DNA from 3 places in the Pseudescherichia sp. L3 genome. Region 1 is predicted to be linked to each of the others. Evidence: predicted binding sites of a transcription regulator. Region 1 holds the regulator's gene; each other region holds the start of a gene.
What was found. The regulator CRP, encoded in region 1, controls carbon source genes, mostly activating them, when cyclic AMP is high. The targets are predictions, from matches to a motif close to ATGTGANNNNNNTCACAT.
Positions count from the first base shown of each region.

Region 2: a site for CRP is predicted at 2,493-2,510, ahead of serC (3-phosphoserine/phosphohydroxythreonine transaminase). Genes of this name have one in related genera too.
Region 3: a site for CRP is predicted at 3,983-4,000, ahead of NR795_RS05870 (sugar transporter). Genes of this name have one in related genera too.

Region 1 covers NZ_JANKYC010000003.1:48,309-55,152, reverse strand. The annotation lists gene NR795_RS15615 (YhfG family protein) at 6-176, shown strand; gene NR795_RS15610 (putative adenosine monophosphate-protein transferase Fic) at 166-759, shown strand; gene pabA (aminodeoxychorismate synthase component 2) at 882-1,454, shown strand; gene NR795_RS15600 (aspartate aminotransferase family protein) at 1,534-2,754, shown strand; gene NR795_RS15595 (YccS/YhfK family putative transporter) at 2,751-4,832, opposite strand; gene crp (cAMP-activated global transcriptional regulator CRP) at 4,884-5,516, opposite strand; gene NR795_RS15585 (OsmC family protein) at 5,825-6,229, shown strand; gene NR795_RS15580 (phosphoribulokinase) at 6,270-6,844, opposite strand, start outside.
Region 2 covers NZ_JANKYC010000001.1:639,579-646,422, forward strand. The annotation lists gene ycaO (30S ribosomal protein S12 methylthiotransferase accessory factor YcaO) at 1-1,616, opposite strand, end outside; gene NR795_RS03080 (DUF421 domain-containing protein) at 1,755-2,447, shown strand; gene serC (3-phosphoserine/phosphohydroxythreonine transaminase) at 2,609-3,697, shown strand; gene aroA (3-phosphoshikimate 1-carboxyvinyltransferase) at 3,766-5,049, shown strand; gene cmk ((d)CMP kinase) at 5,234-5,917, shown strand; gene rpsA (30S ribosomal protein S1) at 6,075-6,844, shown strand, end outside.
Region 3 covers NZ_JANKYC010000001.1:1,194,833-1,201,676, reverse strand. The annotation lists gene NR795_RS05890 (L-lactate dehydrogenase) at 1-370, shown strand, start outside; gene NR795_RS05885 (PTS transporter subunit EIIC) at 387-1,754, opposite strand; gene NR795_RS05880 (enolase C-terminal domain-like protein) at 2,025-3,224, shown strand; gene NR795_RS05875 (GntR family transcriptional regulator) at 3,221-3,934, opposite strand; gene NR795_RS05870 (sugar transporter) at 4,075-5,265, shown strand; gene NR795_RS05865 (MarC family NAAT transporter) at 5,287-5,958, opposite strand; gene marR (multiple antibiotic resistance transcriptional regulator MarR) at 6,200-6,634, shown strand; gene marA (MDR efflux pump AcrAB transcriptional activator MarA) at 6,652-6,844, shown strand, end outside.

The DNA.
Region 1 (6,844 bases):
ACACAATGGCGAAAAAACTCACCGACCGGCAAAAATCCCGTCTCTGGGAGCAGCAGCGTAACGTCAATTTCCAGGCCAGCAGACGGCTGGAAGGGGTGGAGTGCGCCCTGGTAACGCTCAACGCAGAAGAAGCAGAGGCGCGCCTTGAGGCGCTGCGGAGGCAACATGAGCGATAAGTTTGGCGACGGGCGCGACCCGTACTTCTACGCCGGCCGCAACGTGATGAGCAACCGGCTGGGCATTCACCAGGCGAAACAGCTCGAAGAGGCGGCGTACGAATTTACCGCACTGCGTGCCGCGACGCTGGAGCTGGGTCCCGTTGCCCGGGGCCTGCCGCACCTCTGCGCCATCCATCGTCATCTCTACCAGGATATCTTTGAATGGGCCGGTGAGATCCGTGAGGTCAACATCTATCAGGGCGATACGCGCTTCTGTAATTTTGACTATATCGAGAAAGAGGGCAACGCCCTGATGCAGGCGCTGGAAGATGAAGAGTGGTTGCAGGGCCTGGAGAAAAGCGCGTTTATTGAGCGTTTAGCGCACTACTATTGCGAAATTAACGTCCTGCACCCGTTCCGGATCGGCAACGGCATTGCCGAGCGGATCTTCTTCGAGCAGCTGGCGATCCATGCAGGCTATCTGCTGGACTGGCGCGGCATTGAGCCAGACGCCTGGAGCGCGGCCAACCAGAGCGGCGCAATGGGCGACCTCTCGGCACTGATCGCTATCTTCACTCAGGTGGTGAGCGAAGCGGAGTAGAACGTTGCCGGATGGCGCTGCGCTTATCCGGCCTACTTTTTGCAGGCTGGCAAGCCTGCGCCGCCGGATATAAAACAGGTATAATAGGCGCACCGCGTTTATTGACCTAAAGATGCTGCACCATGATCCTGCTTATCGACAACTACGACTCCTTTACCTGGAACCTCTATCAGTACTTCTGCGAGCTGGGAGCTGAGGTCGTGGTGAAGCGCAACGACGAGGTAACCCTCGCCGATATCGCGGCGCTGGCCCCGGAGAAGATCGTGATCTCTCCCGGACCCTGCACGCCGGACGAGTCGGGCATATCGCTGGAGGTCATCCGTCACTACGCCGGTCAGCTGCCGATCCTCGGCGTCTGTCTGGGCCACCAGGCCATTGCGCAGGTTTTTGGCGCGACCATCGTGCGGGCGCAGAAGGTGATGCATGGCAAAACCTCGCCGATTACCCACAGCGGGCGGGGCGTGTTTCATGGGCTCAACAATCCGCTTACCGTCACCCGCTACCACTCGCTGCTGATCGATCCCGCTACGCTGCCCAACTGCTTCGAGGTGACCGCCTGGAGCGATACCCAGGAGATTATGGCTATTCGTCATCGGGAGTGGGATCTGCAGGGCGTGCAGTTCCACCCGGAGAGCATCCTGAGCGAGCAGGGGCACGCGCTACTGGCAAACTTTCTCAACCATGCCGATTTTTAGTTGCCATGCACTGATTTTTTATGCATATTTTGTGATTATATTTTCATAATCATTGCTGCATATAACGGATGGGCATGACATGGCAACTGAACAGAACGCAGTTACGCGCGCAACATTTGACGAAGTAATTCTGCCCATTTATGCACCGGCGGAGTTTATTCCGGTGAAAGGCAAAGGCAGCCGAGTGTGGGATCAGCAGGGCAAGGAGTATGTTGATTTCGCCGGCGGGATTGCCGTGACGGCGCTGGGCCACTGCCATCCTGCGCTGGTAGAGGCGCTGAAGAGCCAGGGCGAAACCCTGTGGCATACCAGCAACGTCTTTACCAACGAGCCGGCGCTGCGCCTGGCGCGCAAGATTATCGATACCACCTTTGCCGAACGCGTGCTGTTTATGAACTCCGGCACCGAGGCCAACGAAACCGCTTTTAAGCTGGCGCGCTACTACGCCTCTACGCGCCACAGTCCGTACAAAACCAAAATCATTGCTTTCCATAATGCCTTCCACGGACGCTCGCTGTTTACCGTCTCGGTTGGCGGCCAGCCGAAGTACTCTGACGGCTTCGGGCCAAAACCCGCCGATATCATCCACGTGCCGTTCAACGATCTTCATGCAGTGAAAGCGGTCATGGACGATCACACCTGTGCGGTGGTGGTTGAGCCGGTGCAGGGGGAAGGGGGCGTGACTGCCGCAACGCCAGAATTCTTACAGGGTCTGCGTGAGCTGTGCGACCAGCACCAGGCGCTGCTGGTCTTTGATGAGGTGCAGTGCGGGATGGGGCGCAGCGGCGATCTCTTTGCCTACATGCACTACGGCGTGACGCCGGATATCCTCACCAGCGCCAAGGCCCTGGGCGGCGGCTTCCCGATTAGCGCGGTGCTGACCACCGAGGCGATTGCCAGCGCCTTCCACGTGGGCTCTCACGGTTCGACCTACGGCGGTAACCCACTGGCCTGCGCGGTAGCGGGCGCGGCTTTTGACATCATCAGCTCGCCTGAGGTGCTGCAAGGCGTGAGCGAGAAGCGTCAGCGCTTTGTGAAGCATTTGCAGCAGATCGACGAGCAGTTTGACGTATTCAGCGATATTCGCGGCATGGGGTTGTTGATTGGCGCAGAGCTAAAACCTCAATACAAGGGGCGCGCCCGCGATCTGCTTTACGCGGCCGCCGATGAGGGCGTGATGGTGCTGAACGCCGGGCCGGACGTGATGCGCTTTGCGCCGTCGCTGGTGGTCACCGAGCAGGATATTGATGAGGGTATGCAGCGCTTTGCTGTGGCGGTGGCCAACATCACTCGGGCTTAATCTTTACTCCACCGGCGATTAAGCCAGATGCCATGATGCGGGCGCTGACGCCATGCCACCGACGAGATGGTGTGCATGCTGTTCAGATGCCCGATAATGCGCTGAAGATGCATCTCCATTGGGCTCATTGGACCCTGGGTGAGCGTCTCCGGCGCTTCAAGAATATTCGCGTCGCCGGAAGCCCCGGCCCCGTCATAGTCCAGCCGCTGCTGGCAGCGCTGAAGCGCAATTTCGCATGACTCGAGATAGCGCTGGGTCAGATCCGGCGTCAGCATGGTGTGCTCACGGGCCAGCGTCGTCAGGGCGTTTATATGCTCGACAATAAACTGGCTATGGGTCACCCAGAGCTTCATATCTTCCAGATAGTGGGTATTGAACCCCGGCTCCTGCATCGCCTGATTGAGCGAGTTAAAGAGGGCGTTGTGCGCCTGGTTGACCCGTATGCGCTGGTAGGCCAGCGGCGTCGGCTGCGGGTCGTCGCTGAGGATCAGGCGAATCGCATCCTGATCCTTCTCAATGGCATCATGGGCGTTTTTGCGCAGCAGACCGCTCTGCCACTGCGGCCAGAGCCAGACCATCCCGCCGAAGGCGATCAGGCAGCCAATCAGGGTGTCGATCAGCCGGGCGACAATAAAGTTCTCGCCGCTCAGGGTCAGGATCTGAATCGAGTACACCGCCGTAATGGTGAACCCCACCGTCGCCCAGCCGTAGCTCTTGCGAATAATCAGGTAGCTGATCAGCGTGATAAACAGCATGCCCAGCAGCGTATACCCCTCCGGGACATGGAAGTGCAGGGTAGCCCCGGCAACCGTTAACCCTGCCAGCGTGCCCGCCGCCCGGTGTAAAATACGTACCCGGGTAGCGCCGTAGCCGTTCTGCGTGACCAGCAGTACCGTCATCAGGATCCAGTAGGGCTTCGGCAGATGCAGGGCGCTGCCCATCAGGCTGGCGATACTCAGCATGACGCTGATGCGGGCAGCATTACGCAGCGCCGGAGATTTCAGCGACAGGTAGCTTTTTAGCGCCTCCCACAGCGGCTGGCGGCGTTGCTGGTCGGCCATCAGGTCGCGGCTATAGAGCGGACGCTGGGTACGCAGCACCCGGGCGATACGGCTAAAGTGCCAGGCACAGAACTGCCCAACCGGGTTTTGCGGATGCTGGCGGGCGATCTTCTCCAGCGCGCCAATCTGCTTCTCCATGGTGAAACGGGTCGGGTAGCGATGATACAGAATGTCGTCCGCCAGTACCCGAAGCCGGGCAGCGACCACCTGCGCATTCCAGCGGATCACCGCTTCGGCGTGGCTGCGCTCCACCAGCTTCTGCACCTCTTCCGGCTGGTGCAGGCTTACCGAGATGTGCTCCTGCAGATCCAGCGCCACCTGAAACGCCCGCAGCAGACGTTTGTAGTCGTTATGCTGGTTGGCAGCGAGCATATGCAGCTGCTGATAGCACTGGGTGATGAGATCCACCGCCTTTTGCTGACGCGCCAGCAGCGGTGGCAGGGCCTTCTCCGGATCGGCGTGCTGCGTCAGCAGGCTGTACTTCGCCTCGCAGTAGTCGGCGAGCTGGCGGTAGAGCAGGCTTAACGATTCGCGCAGGGGCTGCTCGCGCCACAGCCAGAACCAAAACCAGTTAAATGCCCCATACCAGAGCGTGCCAAGGGCGTAGATGAGCAGTGGCTCCCAGATCGGCATATTGCCCGCCAGGCTCAGGGTAAAGATAGCGGCGATAAGCGAAGCGGGCAGCAGGCGCGCGTGTAGAGGACTGATTTCCGCCGTGACGCCAAGCAGCATTGCCAGCCCGGCGAGGATCAGCGGGAGCGCAACGTTGGCCCCCAGCAGCAGCTGCACCGCCAGGCTACAGCCGGCAAACAGCGAGCCGCCGATAATCAGGCGCTTAAAGAAGCGTTTGTGTGGGGTATCGAGACCGGCAATGTTGCAGCAGGCGGGCACCAGCGAGAACAGTAGACCATGCTGAAGATGACCCAGCGCCAGGCCGATGGCCACGGGAAGACACAGCACCAGCGTTTGCCGCAGTGCGTAGTTAACTTCGGGGTGGTAGATTAACCTGCGCCACATGAGGAGGAGAGCAAAAACGGCGTCCGCGAGGCGATACGCCGTTTTTAAAGCTTAACGTGTTCCGTAGACGACGATGGTTTTGCCGTGCGCGGAGATCAGGTTCTGATCTTCCAGCATCTTCAGAATACGGCCCACGGTTTCACGGGAGCAGCCGACGATCTGACCGATCTCCTGGCGGGTGATTTTGATCTGCATCCCGTCCGGATGGGTCATGGCGTCCGGCTGTTTAGCCAGGTTCAGCAGGGTCTGCGCGATACGGCCGGTCACGTCGAGGAAGGCAAGGTTGCCCACTTTCTCAGAGGTGACCTGCAGGCGGCGAGCCATCTGCGACGAAAGGCGCATCAGAATATCCGGGTTGACCTGGATAAGCTGACGGAATTTTTTATAGGAAATTTCGGCCACTTCACAGGCGGTTTTCGCCCGTACCCATGCGCTGCGCTCCTGGCCCTCTTCAAACAGGCCCAGTTCACCGATAAAGTCTCCCTGGTTCAGGTAAGAGAGGATCATCTCTTTCCCTTCTTCGTCCTTGATGAGCACTGCCACTGAGCCTTTGACGATGTAATACAACGTTTCCGCTTTTTCACCCTGGTGAATCAGCGTGCTCTTCGATGGGTACTTATGAATGTGGCAATGAGACAAGAACCATTCGAGAGTCGGGTCTGTTTGTGGTTTGCCAAGCACCATGCGCGGTTATCCTCTGTTATAAGCTGGCGCCAGTCGCGGGACGGATCCGGCGGCTGGGGTTGCAATCATATGCTTCCCGAATCCTGGGAAGGGGGCCGTCAATATAGGCATGCGGCCTGTAATGGTTGAAGTCCTCTGCATACCTGCATAATGTCAATACATTACCGTAGCATCCTGACTGTTTTAGCATAGCTTTTGCCGTGTGTCTCCTGGTGTCTCGCTTCAGCTTGATGCATGTCGCCTTCCGTTGCGCGTTTTACTCGGCGCGCGTAATCTGTCGGGAAAATTGCCACTCTGGAGTGATGAAAATGCAAGCACGCGTAAAATGGGTTGAAGGGCTGACGTTCCTTGGCGAATCCGCCTCTGGTCATCAGGTGTTAATGGACGGCAACTCCGGGGATAAAGCCCCCAGCCCGATGGAGATGGTGCTGATGGCGGCAGGCGGATGCAGCGCCATCGACGTGGTGTCGATCCTGCAGAAAGGCCGTCATAGCGTGTCCGATTGCGAAGTGAAGCTGACCTCCGAGCGCCGGGAAGAGGCACCGCGTCTCTTCACCCACATCAACCTGCACTTTATCGTTACCGGCAAAGAGCTGAAGGATGCGGCGGTATCCCGTGCGGTGGATCTCTCGGCAGAGAAGTACTGCTCCGTGGCGCTGATGCTGGAGAAAGCGGTCAATATCACCCATTCATACGAAGTGATTGAAGCGTAACGTTAAAGGCCCGGTTAGCGTAGCGCCGCCGGGCACTATCTTATTCAATCTTCTTGCCTTCCATCAGCCGCTGCACCAGCGGCAGCATGATTAGCTCCATCGCCAGCCCCATTTTGCCCCCCGGCACCACCAGGGTGTTGATATGGGAGATAAATGAGCCTTGCAGCATCGCCAGCAGCCAGGGGTAATCTATCCCCTCCAGATCGCGGAAGTGGATCACCACAAAGCTCTCGTCCAGCGAGGGAATATTTTTGGCCGCAAAGGGGTTGGAGGTGTCGACCGTGGGGACGCGCTGGAAGTTGATGTGGGTGCGGGAGAACTGCGGCGTAATGAAGTTGATATAGTCATCCATCGAGCGCACCACCGAGTCCATCACCGTCTCCCGGGAGTGGCCGCGCTCGCTGGTGTCGCGGATCATCTTCTGGATCCACTCCAGGTTGATAATCGGCACTACCCCCACCAGCAGATCCACATGGCGCGCCACGTCGTGCTGGGGCGTCACCACGCCGCCGTGCAATCCCTCGTAAAAAAGAATGTCGGTGGGTGCCGGCAGCGGCTGCCACGGCGTAAAGGTACCCGGCACCTGGTTCCAGGGCACGGCTTCGTCGTAGGTGT
Region 2 (6,844 bases), on a different contig from region 1:
GCTTCCACCGCGTCCGCGCCATACATGCGGACAAAGGCGTTGAGGTACTGCAGCGGCTGGCGCTCTTCTTCCTGAGCCAGCAGCAGAAGGGTCTGCAGGCAGCGGTAGTAGTTTGCTCGCGCCGGGGAAAAGACGGAGGCATTAAACTCCATTGTCCATTCGGTCCAGATCAGGGCCTGCTCAAGATCGCCCCCCGCTAGCGCCAGCATCGCCTTCAGCTCGCCAATGCGCAGCGTGTACCAGCCGTTGTCTTTCCCGGTAGCAATGCCTAACAGCTCACGCACGCGGGTAAAGTCATCGTGACCCTCGTCGTCCAACTGGGCGATCAGATCGAGGTACGCCTCTTTCTCCCACTCGCTGCCCGGCAGGGCAAGAATGGTTTCGCGCAGGTGGCTCCCCATGCTGTTGTTCGCCAGCCAGAGATCCTCTGCCGGATAGATGTCGGACATGCCCGGCACGATAATACGGCAGGCGTAGACGCTCAGATGCTCGTAGTCAGCGATGTAGACCTCTTTATCCTCCTCACGGAAGATGGCCATCAGGGTCGCGAACTCCTCTTCGGTGGTGCCAGAGAAGCTCCAGTCCACGAACGGATAGTCGGCGTCCTGCTTGAACATATCCCAGGAGATCAGACCGCTGGAGTCGATAAAGTGGGTCTCCAGGTTGGCATGCTCGGCGACCTCTTCATCATCAAAGGTCGGCGGGGTGAAGACGTCGAGATCCTTCAGGCCACGGCCCTGTAGCAGCTCGGTTACGGTACGCTCCAGCGCCACGCCAAAGTCCGGGTGTGCGCCGAAAGAGGCGAAGCAGGTGCCGTTAGCCGGGTTAAACAGCACGACGCAAATCACCGGGTATTTGCCGCCCAGCGAGGCGTCGTAGGCAAAGATAGGGAAACCTTCAGCTTCCAGGGTAGCAATAGACTCTACCACGCCTGGATAGCGAGCCAGCACCTCCTGCGGGATCTCCGGCAGGCTGATGCTTTCCGCAATAATGCGGTTCTTGATGTGGCGCTCAAACACTTCCGACAGACCCTGTACGCGGGCTTCGTTGCGGGTGTTACCGGCGGACATGCCGTTGGAGACGTACAGGTTGCCGACGATATTCATCGGAATATAGACCGTCTGCTGATCTGACTGACGGGTAAACGGCAGACCGCAGATGCCGCGTTCTTCGTTGCCTGACTGCAGGTCAATCAGCATGCCGGCGGCCAGCTCGCCTTCTGGATCGTAGAACGCACGCAGGCGGGCGTCGAGAATACCTTCCGGCAGCGAGTCGTCTTCCGGCAGTGGGAACCACTTCTCGTTCGGATAGTGCACAAACGGGCCATTAGCGATCTCATCGCCCAGCCAGAAGTCGGCAAAGAAGTAGTTAGTAGAGAGACGCTCGAAATACTCGCCAAGGGCGGAGGCCAGCGCGGCTTTTTTGGTTGCGCCTTTACCGTTGGTAAAGCAGAGGGCGCAGGCTTTATCGCGGATATGCACGGACCAGACGTTTGGCACCGGGTTCAGCCAGGAGGCCTCTTCGATATCGAAGCCAAGATCGAGCAGTTTCTGCTGGAAGCGGGCGATGGAGTCTTCCAGAGCGGCATCTTTGCCGGGGATAAATGTTTGCGTCATGAGCGTCACTTTATTCGTACGGAAAGCGCGCAATGATACGGGTTTTAGGTGAACGGCGCTATCTTCCTGCGCCAGAGGACGAAAATAAAAGCGCGAGCTATGCTTGTAGAAACTAACGTCCTGTTTAGGCAAAAGAAAATGAAAGCATTCGATTTGCATCGTATGATGCTGGACAAGGCGCCGCTCGACTTTTTAGGTGAGGTCGCGCTGCGAAGTCTCTATACCTTTATCCTCGTTTTTCTGTTCCTGAAGATTGCCGGACGGCGCGGCGTGCGCCAGATGTCGCTCTTTGAGGTATTGATCATTCTGACCCTCGGCTCGGCGGCAGGGGACGTTGCCTTCTATGACGACGTGCCGATGCTGCCGGTGCTGGTGGTGTTTATCTCGCTGGCGCTGTTCTACCGGCTTGTCATGTGGCTCATGGCTCACAGTGAACGGCTTGAGGATCTGCTGGAAGGTAAGCCGATTATTATTGTTGAAGAGGGCGAGCTGGCGTGGGACAAGCTTAGAGCGGCTAACCTGACCGAGGTCGAGTTCTATATGGAGCTGCGGGTGAGCGGCGTAGAGCAACTGGGGCAGATTCGGCTGGCCATCCTGGAAACCAACGGGCAGATCAGTACCTACTACTATCGCGATGAGGACGTGCGCCCTGGGCTATCGCTGATGCCGGCGGGGCTGGTACCGCGCTTTATGGTCGCGCCAGAGGCGGGCGACTACGCCTGCGTAAAATGCAGCGAGGTGATTGCGATGCAGGCAGGAGATAAACAACCCTGTCCGCGCTGCAAAAGTCCAGAATGGACGAAGGCCAGCCGGGCAATTCGCATTACCTGACAGGGTTTTTCGCCACCGTCGCAGAACAGCACAAAATAATCTGCTATGTGACTGAGCGCACATTTCTTCCCGTCTTCGGAATACCCGTTGCGGCGGGTGACGTGCAATGGTACAACCGATGTCACAGGAATAACTTATTGCTTTCAGCGTGGTGAGAGGAAATGACACAGGTCTTTAATTTTAGTTCTGGTCCGGCGATGTTGCCGACAGAGGTGCTTAAACAGGCTCAGCAGGAGCTCTGCGATTGGCAGGGTCTTGGCACGTCGGTCATGGAGATTAGCCACCGCGGTAAGCCGTTTATCCAGTGCGCAGAAGAGGCGGAGCAGGATTTTCGCGATCTGTTAAGCATCCCTGAGAACTATAAGGTTCTGTTCTGCCACGGTGGCGGTCGCGGTCAGTTCGCGGGCATTCCATTGAACCTGCTGGGTGATAAAACCACGGCGGATTACGTTGATGCCGGTTACTGGGCGGCCAGCGCGGTAAAAGAGGCGCATAAATACTGTACGCCGAACGTGATTGATGCCAAAACGACCGTTGACGGACTGCGCGCGGTGAAGCCAATGCGTGACTGGCAGCTCTCTAACGATGCGGCCTACCTGCACTACTGCCCGAACGAGACCATCGACGGCATCGCTATCCATGAAGAGCCTGAGTTTGGCGATAACGTCGTGGTAACTGCCGATCTCTCGTCGACTATTCTTTCCGCGCCGCTTGACGTTAGCCGCTACGGCGTTATCTACGCCGGTGCGCAGAAAAACATCGGTCCGGCAGGCCTGACGCTGGTGATCGTGCGCGACGATCTGTTGGGTAAAGCCCATAAGTCCTGCCCGTCAATTCTCGATTACAGCGTGCTGAACGAAAACGACTCTATGTTCAACACCCCGCCGACCTTTGCCTGGTACCTCTCTGGCCTGGTGTTCAAGTGGCTGAAGCAAAACGGCGGCGTTGCGGCGATGAATGCCATCAACCAGCAGAAAGCCGAGCTGCTCTACGGCGTTATCGACGGCAGCGACTTCTACCGTAACGACGTGGCGGTCGCGAACCGTTCGCGCATGAACGTACCATTCCAGCTGGCGGACAGCACGCTCGACAACCTCTTCCTGGAGGAGTCCTTCGCCGCCGGTCTGCATGCCCTGAAAGGCCACCGCGTCGTCGGCGGAATGCGTGCCTCTATCTACAACGCCATGCCGCTGGCGGGCGTCAAAGCCCTGACCGATTTCATGGTCGACTTCGAACGTCGCCACGGTTAATTGCGCTTTTTTCACCCCCGCACGCCTGCTGCGGGGTTTTTATTATGTTGAGTTGAGAGTTTAGTTTCATGGAATCCCTGACGTTACAACCTATTGCGCGCGTAGATGGCACCATTAATCTGCCTGGTTCCAAGAGTGTCTCGAACCGCGCTCTGCTGCTGGCAGCGCTGGCAAACGGCACCACCGTCCTCACTAACCTGCTGGACAGCGATGACGTGCGCCATATGCTCAATGCGCTGAAAGCGTTAGGCGTTCATTACACGCTCTCTGACGATCGTACCCGCTGTGAAGTCACCGGCAACGGCGGCGCGTTACGGTCTGCTGAAGAGGTTGAGCTGTTTCTCGGCAATGCCGGTACTGCGATGCGTCCGCTAGCGGCCGCGCTGTGTCTCGGCAGCAGCAACGTTGTGCTGACTGGCGAACCGCGCATGAAAGAGCGCCCGATTGGCCATCTGGTGGATGCGCTGCGTCAGGGCGGAGCCCAGATCGACTATCTTGAGCAAGAGAACTACCCCCCGCTGCGCCTGCGCGGCGGCTTTACCGGCGGCCAGGTGGCGGTAGACGGCAGCGTCTCCAGCCAGTTCCTTACCGCGCTGCTAATGACCGCGCCGCTGGCATCAAAAGACACAGAGATCGCTATTAAAGGCGATCTGGTTTCAAAACCCTACATTGATATCACGCTGCATCTGATGAAGACCTTTGGCGTCGAGGTCGAGAACCAGCAGTACCAGCGCTTTGTGGTGCGCGGCGGGCAGCAGTACCGCTCTCCGGGTCACTATCTGGTAGAGGGCGATGCCTCGTCTGCCTCCTATTTCCTGGCAGCGGCGGCCATTAAAGGCGGCACGGTGAAGGTGACCGGCATCGGGCGCAACAGCGTGCAGGGCGATATTCGCTTTGCCGACGTGCTGGAGAAGATGGGCGCGACTGTGACCTGGGGCGAGGATTACATCGCCTGCACCCGCGGTGAGCTGAAAGCGATTGATATGGATATGAACCATATTCCGGATGCGGCGATGACGATTGCTACCACCGCGCTGTTTGCCAGCGGGACGACGACCCTGCGCAACATCTATAACTGGCGGGTAAAAGAGACCGATCGCCTGTTTGCCATGGCGACCGAACTGCGCAAGGTGGGGGCAGAGGTGGAAGAGGGCGAGGATTATATCCGCGTCACGCCGCCTGCGGTGTTGCAGGAGGCGTCCATTGCCACCTATAACGATCACCGGATGGCGATGTGCTTCTCTCTGGTGGCCCTGTCGGCAACGCCGGTGACGATCCTTGACCCGAAGTGTACGGCGAAAACCTTCCCGGACTATTTCGACCAGCTGGCGCGTATTAGCACCTTCGCATGATTATCTCTGCCGCATCCTGCGATGCGGCATTTCCTTACGCTTTCTCACACTCATCCCTGCCCATTTCTTCTACACTCTGTCTCATTAATTCCGTTATTTACACGCAAAGATAACAGTTGCGTACGTTGGCGCGTATAATGCGCGGCGTTTACGTTCATGGTAAGCCTTTAATAAGGAGCAAAAGATGGCGGCAACTGCCCCGGTAATCACCATTGATGGGCCAAGCGGTGCGGGCAAAGGGACTCTGTGCCAGGCGATGGCGGAAGCGCTGCAGTGGCATCTTCTCGACTCGGGTGCGATCTATCGCGTGCTGGCGCTGGCTGCGCTGCATCATCACGTTGACGTTACCTCGGAAGAGGTGCTGGTCCCGCTGGCTGCACATCTCGACGTACGCTTTGTATCCACTAACGGCCAGCTAGAGGTGATCCTTGAGGGCGAAGACGTGAGCGGTGAGATCCGCACCCAGGAAGTGGCGAATGCTGCATCCCAGGTGGCCGCGTTTCCTCGCGTACGTGAGGCACTGCTGCGTCGCCAGCGTGGGTTCCGTGAGCTGCCCGGCCTGATTGCCGACGGTCGCGACATGGGTACGGTGGTATTCCCCGACGCGCCGGTGAAGATTTTCCTCGACGCCTCCTCGGAAGAGCGCGCGCATCGCCGCATGCTGCAGTTGCAGGAGAAGGGCTTTAGTGTTAACTTTGAACGCCTTTTGGCCGAGATCAAAGAACGCGACGATCGCGATCGTAATCGCCCCGTAGCGCCGCTGGTCCCCGCTGCCGATGCATTAGTCCTGGATTCTACCAGTTTAAGCATTGAGCAAGTGATTGAAAAAGCGTTACAATACGCGCGCCAAAAGTTGGCTCTCGCTTAAAGCGACCGAATTTGTAGTAGCACGATTATGTAGTAGTAAAATTATGTAGTAGCAAGATTATGTAGTACCCCCGCTGCAACGGAGTGACAGCGGGTATGTGAAACAACCCCATCCGGCATGGAGCCAGGTGGACGTTATATTAACCTGAAGATTAAACATGACTGAATCTTTTGCTCAACTCTTTGAAGAATCCTTAAAAACAATCGAAACCCGTCCGGGTTCCATCGTTCGTGGTGTTGTTGTTGCTATCGACAAAGATATCGTACTGGTTGACGCCGGTCTGAAATCTGAGTCTGCCATTCCGGCAGAGCAGTTCAAAAACGCCCAGGGCGAGCTGGAAATCCAGGTTGGTGACGAAGTTGACGTTGCACTGGATGCAGTAGAAGACGGCTTCGGTGAAACTCTGCTGTCCCGTGAGAAAGCTAAGCGTCACGAAGCTTGGATCACGCTGGAAAAAGCTTACGAAGACGCTGAGACTGTAGTTGGTGTTATCAACGGCAAAGTTAAAGGTGGCTTCACTGTTGAGCTGAACGGTATTCGTGCGTTCCTGCCAGGTTCTCTGGTAGACGTGCGTCCGGTACGCGATACGCTGCACCTGGAAGGCAAAGAGCTTGAGTTCAAAGTGATCAAGCTTGACCAGAAACGCAACAACGTTGTTGTTTCCCGTCGTGCGGTTATCGAGTCTGAAAACAGCGCAGAGCGCGATCAGCTGCTGGAAAACCTGCAGGAAGGCATGGAAGTTAAAGGTATCGTTAAGAACCTCACTGACTACGGTGCATTCGTTGATCTGGGCGGCGTTGACGGCCTGCTGCACATCACTGATATGGCATGGAAACGCGTTAAGCACCCAAGCGAAATCGTGAACGTTGGCGACGAAATCACTGTTAAAGTGCTGAAGTTCGACCGCGAGCGTACCCGTGTATCCCT
Region 3 (6,844 bases), on a different contig from region 1:
GTACGGTTCACCCATCGCCGAAGTCTACCGGCGCAAGACCGGTGAAGCGTTAGATCGTGAGCGTCTGGCGGAGCAGGTTCGCCGTCAGGGTTTTGATATCTACGCCCGTAAAGGCTGCACCGAGTACGGCATTGCCGGGACTATCGCCGAGATCTGCCGCAATATCTTCACCGGCAGCCACCGGGCGTTAGCCATCTCCTGCGTACTTGACGGAGAGTATGGCGCGAACAATATCGCCATCGGCGTGCCGGCGGTGCTGGCCCAGAACGGCGTCCAGCAGATTATCGAATTGCAGCTGGCTGAGGATGAGCAGGCGAAGTTCCAACACTCGGCAAGCGTCATTGCCGCAAACATCGCCCGCCTGCCTTAATCGTTGTCGATTGTCGTTAGCCTGCCGCACCACGACGCACCAACAGCAGCGTCAGGCTAAACGACATTACCAGCGAGATCAGTACGCCGGAGATGGCATACGGGAACCACGGGCCGATGTAGGCTGGCAGGCTGAAGATGCTGGAAAGAATGTAGCCAAACAGCCGCACACCAAAGAAAGCGATAAACGCCGACGCCACGCTGCTGGCAATCGTCGCGGCAATAAACGCACGTTTCTCTTTAGTCAGTACGCCAAACAGCGCCGGTTCAGTGATGCCCAGCAGCGCGGAGATGGCCGCTGACAGCGTCACGGTGCGATCGTCGCGATGACGATTCTGGAACCAGATAGCGAAGGTCGCCCCGGCAATGGCCATGTTTGCCATGCACATCATCGGCATTAGCATGTCGTAGCCATGTTCGCTGAAGTTTTGCAGGGCAATAGGCGTCATCGCATGGTGCATGCCGGTGAGGATCGCCACCGGACGGATCGCGCCCACGATTAACCCTGCCAGCACCGATGAGGTGTCAAACAGGCCCTGAATACACCACGCCAGGCCTTTGCCCAGCCAGATGCCTACCGGACCAATCACCACTAACGCCACCAGCGCAGTGATAAACAGCGTCAGCGTCGGCGTAAACACCGTTCTCAGCACCTCCGGCATGACGCGATCCACCGCGCGATGGATATAGCTCAGCGCCAGCACCGAGAAGATGACCGGAATGACGCTGGAGGCGTAGTTGAATATCGACACCGGCAGCACACCGGCAAACCAGTAGGCCTGCACCGCCCCCGGCGCACCGCTCGACAGCTGCTTAGCCGCCTCAATCAGGGAGGGATACATCAGGCAGGCCACCACGGCTGCCGCTAAATATTCGTTGGTTTTAAACATTTTGGCGGCGGATACCGCAAGGAAAAACGGCAGGAACCAGAACACGCCGCTGGCGATCATATCGATCACCATCACGGTGTCGCTTTTTGCTGACAGCAGATTCATGGCAATGAAACCGGCCAGCAAGCCTTTGATCATCCCTGCACCCGCGATAGCCGGTACGATAGGGCCAAACACGCCGGACACCGTGTCCATAAACAGCGAGATTAAGCCTTTTTTGGCTTTGCCAGGCGCTTCGCCGGTTGGCTCAGCGGTTACCTCGCCGCCGATCTGTTGATACCACTGATTCACCTGCGGGCCGATAATCACCTGATACTGCTCGCTTTGCAGCTGTGCGCCCAGCACGCCAGGAAGCTGGGTCACGGCCTGTTGATTGATCTTCCCCTCATCCACCAGATCGAAGCGCAGACGGGTCATGCAGTGCCAGACTTTATTGATATTTTCTCGACCGCCAACGCCTTGAATTAGCGCGTTGATGATGGCTGGATTACTCATTTGCTGGCTCCTTATCTGCCTTGGTGACGGCATGTTCAATGCTGAAGAAGTCTACGACAAGGCGGCAGCGATAAACAGACCAATAAAAAGTGATAATGCTCACATAACCCTTACAGAAAGGTGCTGGGAGCAGCAATAAGGTAGAATTGGTCTGGTTTTTTTATCAATTACCAACCCTGCACGGACCAAAATAAAGTGCTGGAAATCGGTAAATAAGAGCAGGAATAATAGTCCCCGCAATCTGCTTTCAGTCAGCCGTCAGGAGCGACCATGACACCCACTTTAATCACCAACGTTGAATGTTTCATCACCCGCCCCGATCGCCACAACCTGGTGCTGGTCAAAGTCACCACCGATAAGAGTATCGTTGGTTATGGCTGCGCCACGTTTCAGCAGCGGCCGCTGGCGGTCAAAACCATGGTGGATGAGTACCTGAAACCGCTGTTGATGGGGCGCGATGGCAACCACATCGAAGATCTGTGGCAGATGATGCAGGTAAACGCCTACTGGCGAAATGGTCCGGTGATGAACAACGCTATCGCGGGCGTGGATATGGCGCTGTGGGATATCAAAGGCCAGCTGGCGGGCATGCCGCTCTACCAGCTGTTCGGGGGGAAATCGAAGGACGCGATTGCGGTTTACAGTCATGCTGCCGGTGAAAGCATGGATGAACTCTATCCGCAGGTAGACGCTCTGCTCTCACAAGGTTATCGCTACATTCGCTGCCAGCTCGGTTTTTACGGCGGCACGCCGCAGGATCTGCATGCTACACGCGAACCCACGGCGGGCGCCTATTACGATCAGGACGAATACATGGCGAATACTATCGCTATGTTTAAAGCCCTGCGCGAGAAGTACGGCCACCGTTTTCATATTCTACATGACGTGCATGAGCGGCTTTTTCCGCAGCAGGCGATTCAGCTGGCGAAGGCGCTGGAGCCTTATCAGCCCTGGTTTTTGGAAGATATCGTGTCGCCGCAGCAGAGCGGTTGGTTAGCGCAGATCCGGGCGCACAGCAGCGTGCCGCTGGCGATGGGCGAGCTGTTTAACAACCCGGCCGAGTGGCACGATTTGATCGTTAACCGGCAGATCGATTTTATTCGCTGCCATGTGTCGCAAATCGGCGGCATTACCCCAGCGCTCAAGCTGGCGGTGCTGTGCCAGGCCTTTGGCGTGCGGCTGGCGTGGCATGGGCCGCCGGATATGACCCCCGTCGGCGTGGCGGTGAATACCCATCTTAATATTCACCTGCATAACGCAGCGATTCAGGAGTTCATTCCGCCGCAGGCGAATACCCTGGCGGTGTTCCCCAACGCACCGCAGGCGGAGGGCGGGTATATGTATCCGCTCGATCGTCCGGGCATGGGTATACAGGTTGATGAAGCGGCGCTGGCGCGTTTCCCGCTGGTCTATCGTCCACACGAATGGACGCAAAGCCGCCTGCCCAACGGGGCGATGCACACGCCTTAACTGCCGCTGCGAAAGCGCAGGTTGTCGGCATTGAACGGCGTAACGTAGGTACATTCGTAATGAATGTCGATCACCTCGCTTAAGATCCACACCTCGCTGCCGGAAAGTATGCCGCGATTGGTTATTTTCATGGCAGGCGTGCCGCGTTTGCAGCCCAGCAGCGCGGCCTGGGCTTTGTCCACCGCCACCGCCTGATAGTGGGTGAGGAAGTGGGACAGCGTCAGGCCTTTGCCGATCGCATAACGTTGCAGTGAGCTTTCAATTGCCTGCTGATTGAGGTCAGGAAAGCGCGCCAGCGGCAGGCTGGAGGTTTCAATCTGCGTGCAGCGATCGTCCACGTAGCGCAGGCGGCAGAAGTACCATAGCCACTCATTTTCCCCGATGCCAAATACCTGCTGCTGCTCCTTGCTGGGCAGCCGTTTATGCAGGCTGAGCAGGCGATAGCGCATTTGGTCAAAGCGTTTTTCGGTGATGGAGTTATAAACCAGCGGATTGCTGCGTGCGTTTTCGCTGACGTAAATACCCGAGCCCTGCACGATACGAATAATGCCGATGCTGACCAGCTTTTTTAAGGCTTCCCGCACGGTGTAGCGCGAAACGCCATACTCTTCGGCGAGTTCGCGCTCGGCGGGTAATTTATGTAACGGCTCGCTGGCCGTCTGGAAGATCTTGCTAAGCAGATCCTGAGTAATAAATTCCCGTTTTTTCATGGTGTCCATCAAGGTTAGGGAAAAACGCGTGCTTACTACGGGTTTAAAATGAGATCTAAATCACAAAATGGTTGTGTTTTCGCCAGTGAACGTTTTAAGATCGCCCCATCTTTTCCCCTCGTCAACACTACTATAACCTTATGACAACGAACACTGTTTCACGCAAAGTTGCGTGGCTGCGCGTCGTGACGTTGGCCGTTGCGGCTTTCATCTTCAATACCACTGAATTTGTTCCTGTCGGGCTGCTCTCTGACATCGCCGATAGCTTCGGCATGCAAACCCCGGAAGTGGGCATTATGCTCACTATCTATGCCTGGGTTGTGGCGCTGCTGTCGCTGCCGTTTATGCTGCTCACCAGCCAGGTAGAGCGGCGCAAGCTGCTGATCGTACTGTTTGTGCTGTTTATTGCCAGCCACGTGCTCTCCTTCCTGGCGTGGAACTTTACCGTGCTGGTCGTAAGCCGGATTGGCATTGCCTTCGCGCATGCTATTTTCTGGTCGATCACCGCCTCGCTCGCCATTCGCGTGGCACCGCCGGGCAAGCGCGCCCAGGCGCTTAGCCTGCTGGCTACCGGCACGGCGCTGGCGATGGTGCTCGGGCTGCCGATAGGCCGGATCGTCGGGCAGTACTTCGGCTGGCGCACTACCTTCTTTATCATTGGCGTTGGGGCGCTGATCACCCTGCTCTGCCTGGCGAAGCTGCTGCCGAAGCTGCCAAGCGAACACTCCGGCTCGCTGAAAAGCCTGCCGCAGCTGGTTCGTCGCCCGGCGCTGATGAGCATCTACCTGCTGACGGTAGTGGTGGTAACCGCGCACTACACCGCCTATAGCTATATCGAGCCGTTTGTGCAGCACGTGGCGGGACTGAGCGCCAGCTTCGCTACCGTCCTGCTGCTGATTCTTGGCGGCGCAGGGATCATCGGCAGCATCCTGTTTGGCAAGCTGGGCAACCTGCATGCGTCGACGCTGGTGAGCGGTGCCATTGCTGTCCTGACCCTCTCGCTGGTGCTGATGCTCCCCGCCTCGCACAGCACAACGTACCTCGCCGTGCTCGGCGTATTCTGGGGCATTGCGATTATGATCATCGGCCTCGGTATGCAGGTGAAGGTTCTGTCGCTGGCGCCGGACGCCACTGACGTGGCGATGTCGCTCTTCTCAGGCATCTTTAACCTCGGCATTGGCGCGGGCGCGCTGGTGGGTAACCAGGTGAGCCTGCACTGGTCGATGGCGAACGTGGGTTACGTGGGCGCAGTTCCCGCGCTGGCGGCGCTGGTGTGGTCGGTGGTGATATTCCGCCGCTGGCCCACGGTGTTGGAAGAGCAGCCCCAATAGCGTTTACGCCGGGCGTTGCTGCTACGAAAGTGGGTAGCTGGAGATAATCTCCAGCACCCCGTTAATAATAAACTGCACCCCCATGCAGACCAGCAGAAAGCCCATCAGCCGGGAGATGGCCTCAATACCGCTTTTACCCACCAGCCGCATCACCGCACCCGAACTGCGCAGACACCCCCAAAGGATCACCGACACAAGCAGGAAAATCAGCGGCGGCGCAGCCAGGATCACCCAATCCGGAAAGGTTGAACTGTGACGCAGGGTGGAAGCCGAGCTGATGATCATCGCGATGGTTCCCGGCCCGGCGGTGCTGGGCATCGCCAGAGGCACGAACGCGATATTGGCGTCGGGCTCCTCTATCAGCTCCGCCGTTTTGCTCTTCGCCTCCGGCGACTCATGTGCTTTCTGCTGGGGAAAGAGCATCCGGAAGCCGATAAAGGCGACGATCAGTCCCCCGGCGATCCGCAGCCCCGGAATCGAGATACCGAAGGTATTCATCACCACCTGCCCGGCATACCAGGCAACCATCATAATGGCAAATACGTAGACCGACGCCATCAGCGACTGACGGTTACGTTCGGCAGCATTCATATTGCCCGCCAGGCCAAGAAATAGCGCGACGGTGGTTAATGGGTTTGCCAGCGGCAGCAACACCACTAGCCCTAATCCAATTGCTCTGAACAGATCCTGCATAAGGTGCACTCCGTGAAGCGGATAGTTGACGACTATTATATGCGCAAAGCCCCTGCGCGTGCAGAGGACAATACGCTAAGCCAATGTATAACTTACAGTTATTAATTTATTAGTTATTGCTAAAAAATTGGTACGTGAAACGTTTTAGCAAATTGTGGCATAAGCTAATGCATTCAGTTGACTTATAGTTGCCCCGGCAATAATATCTGCCGTGACTAATCTACTTGCCGGGGCAACCATCGTGAAAAGCACCAGTGACTTGTTCAACGAAATCATCCCACTGGGCCGCTTGATCCACATGGTCAACCAGAAAAAAGATCGCTTATTAAACGATTACCTTTCGCCGCTGGATATCACGGCGACGCAGTTTAAGGTGCTCTGCTCTATCCGCTGCGCGACCTGCATCACGCCGGTGGAGCTAAAAAAAGTGCTGTCTGTCGATCTCGGGGCACTTACCCGCATGCTGGATCGACTGGTATGCAAAGGCTGGATTGAGCGCCAGCCTAATCCGCATGACAAGCGCGGCGTGCTGATCCAGCTTACCGCTGACGGCGCAGCGCTTTGTGAGCAAGGCCATAAATTAGTGGGGCAAGACCTGCATCAGGAACTAACAAAAAACTTAACGGCAGATGAAGTGGCAACCCTTGAGTACTTGCTCAAGAAAATACTGCCGTAAACAGAAGAGGTATAATGATGTCCAGACGCAATAATGACGCCATTACTATTCATAGCATATTGGACTGGATCGAGGATAACCTGGAGTCACCGCTGTCGCTGGAGAAAGTCTCCGAGCGTTCGGGTTATTCAAAATGGCACCTGCAACGGATGTTTAAGAAAGAGACCGGGCACTCATTAGGTCACTATATCCGCAGCCGCAAGCTTACTG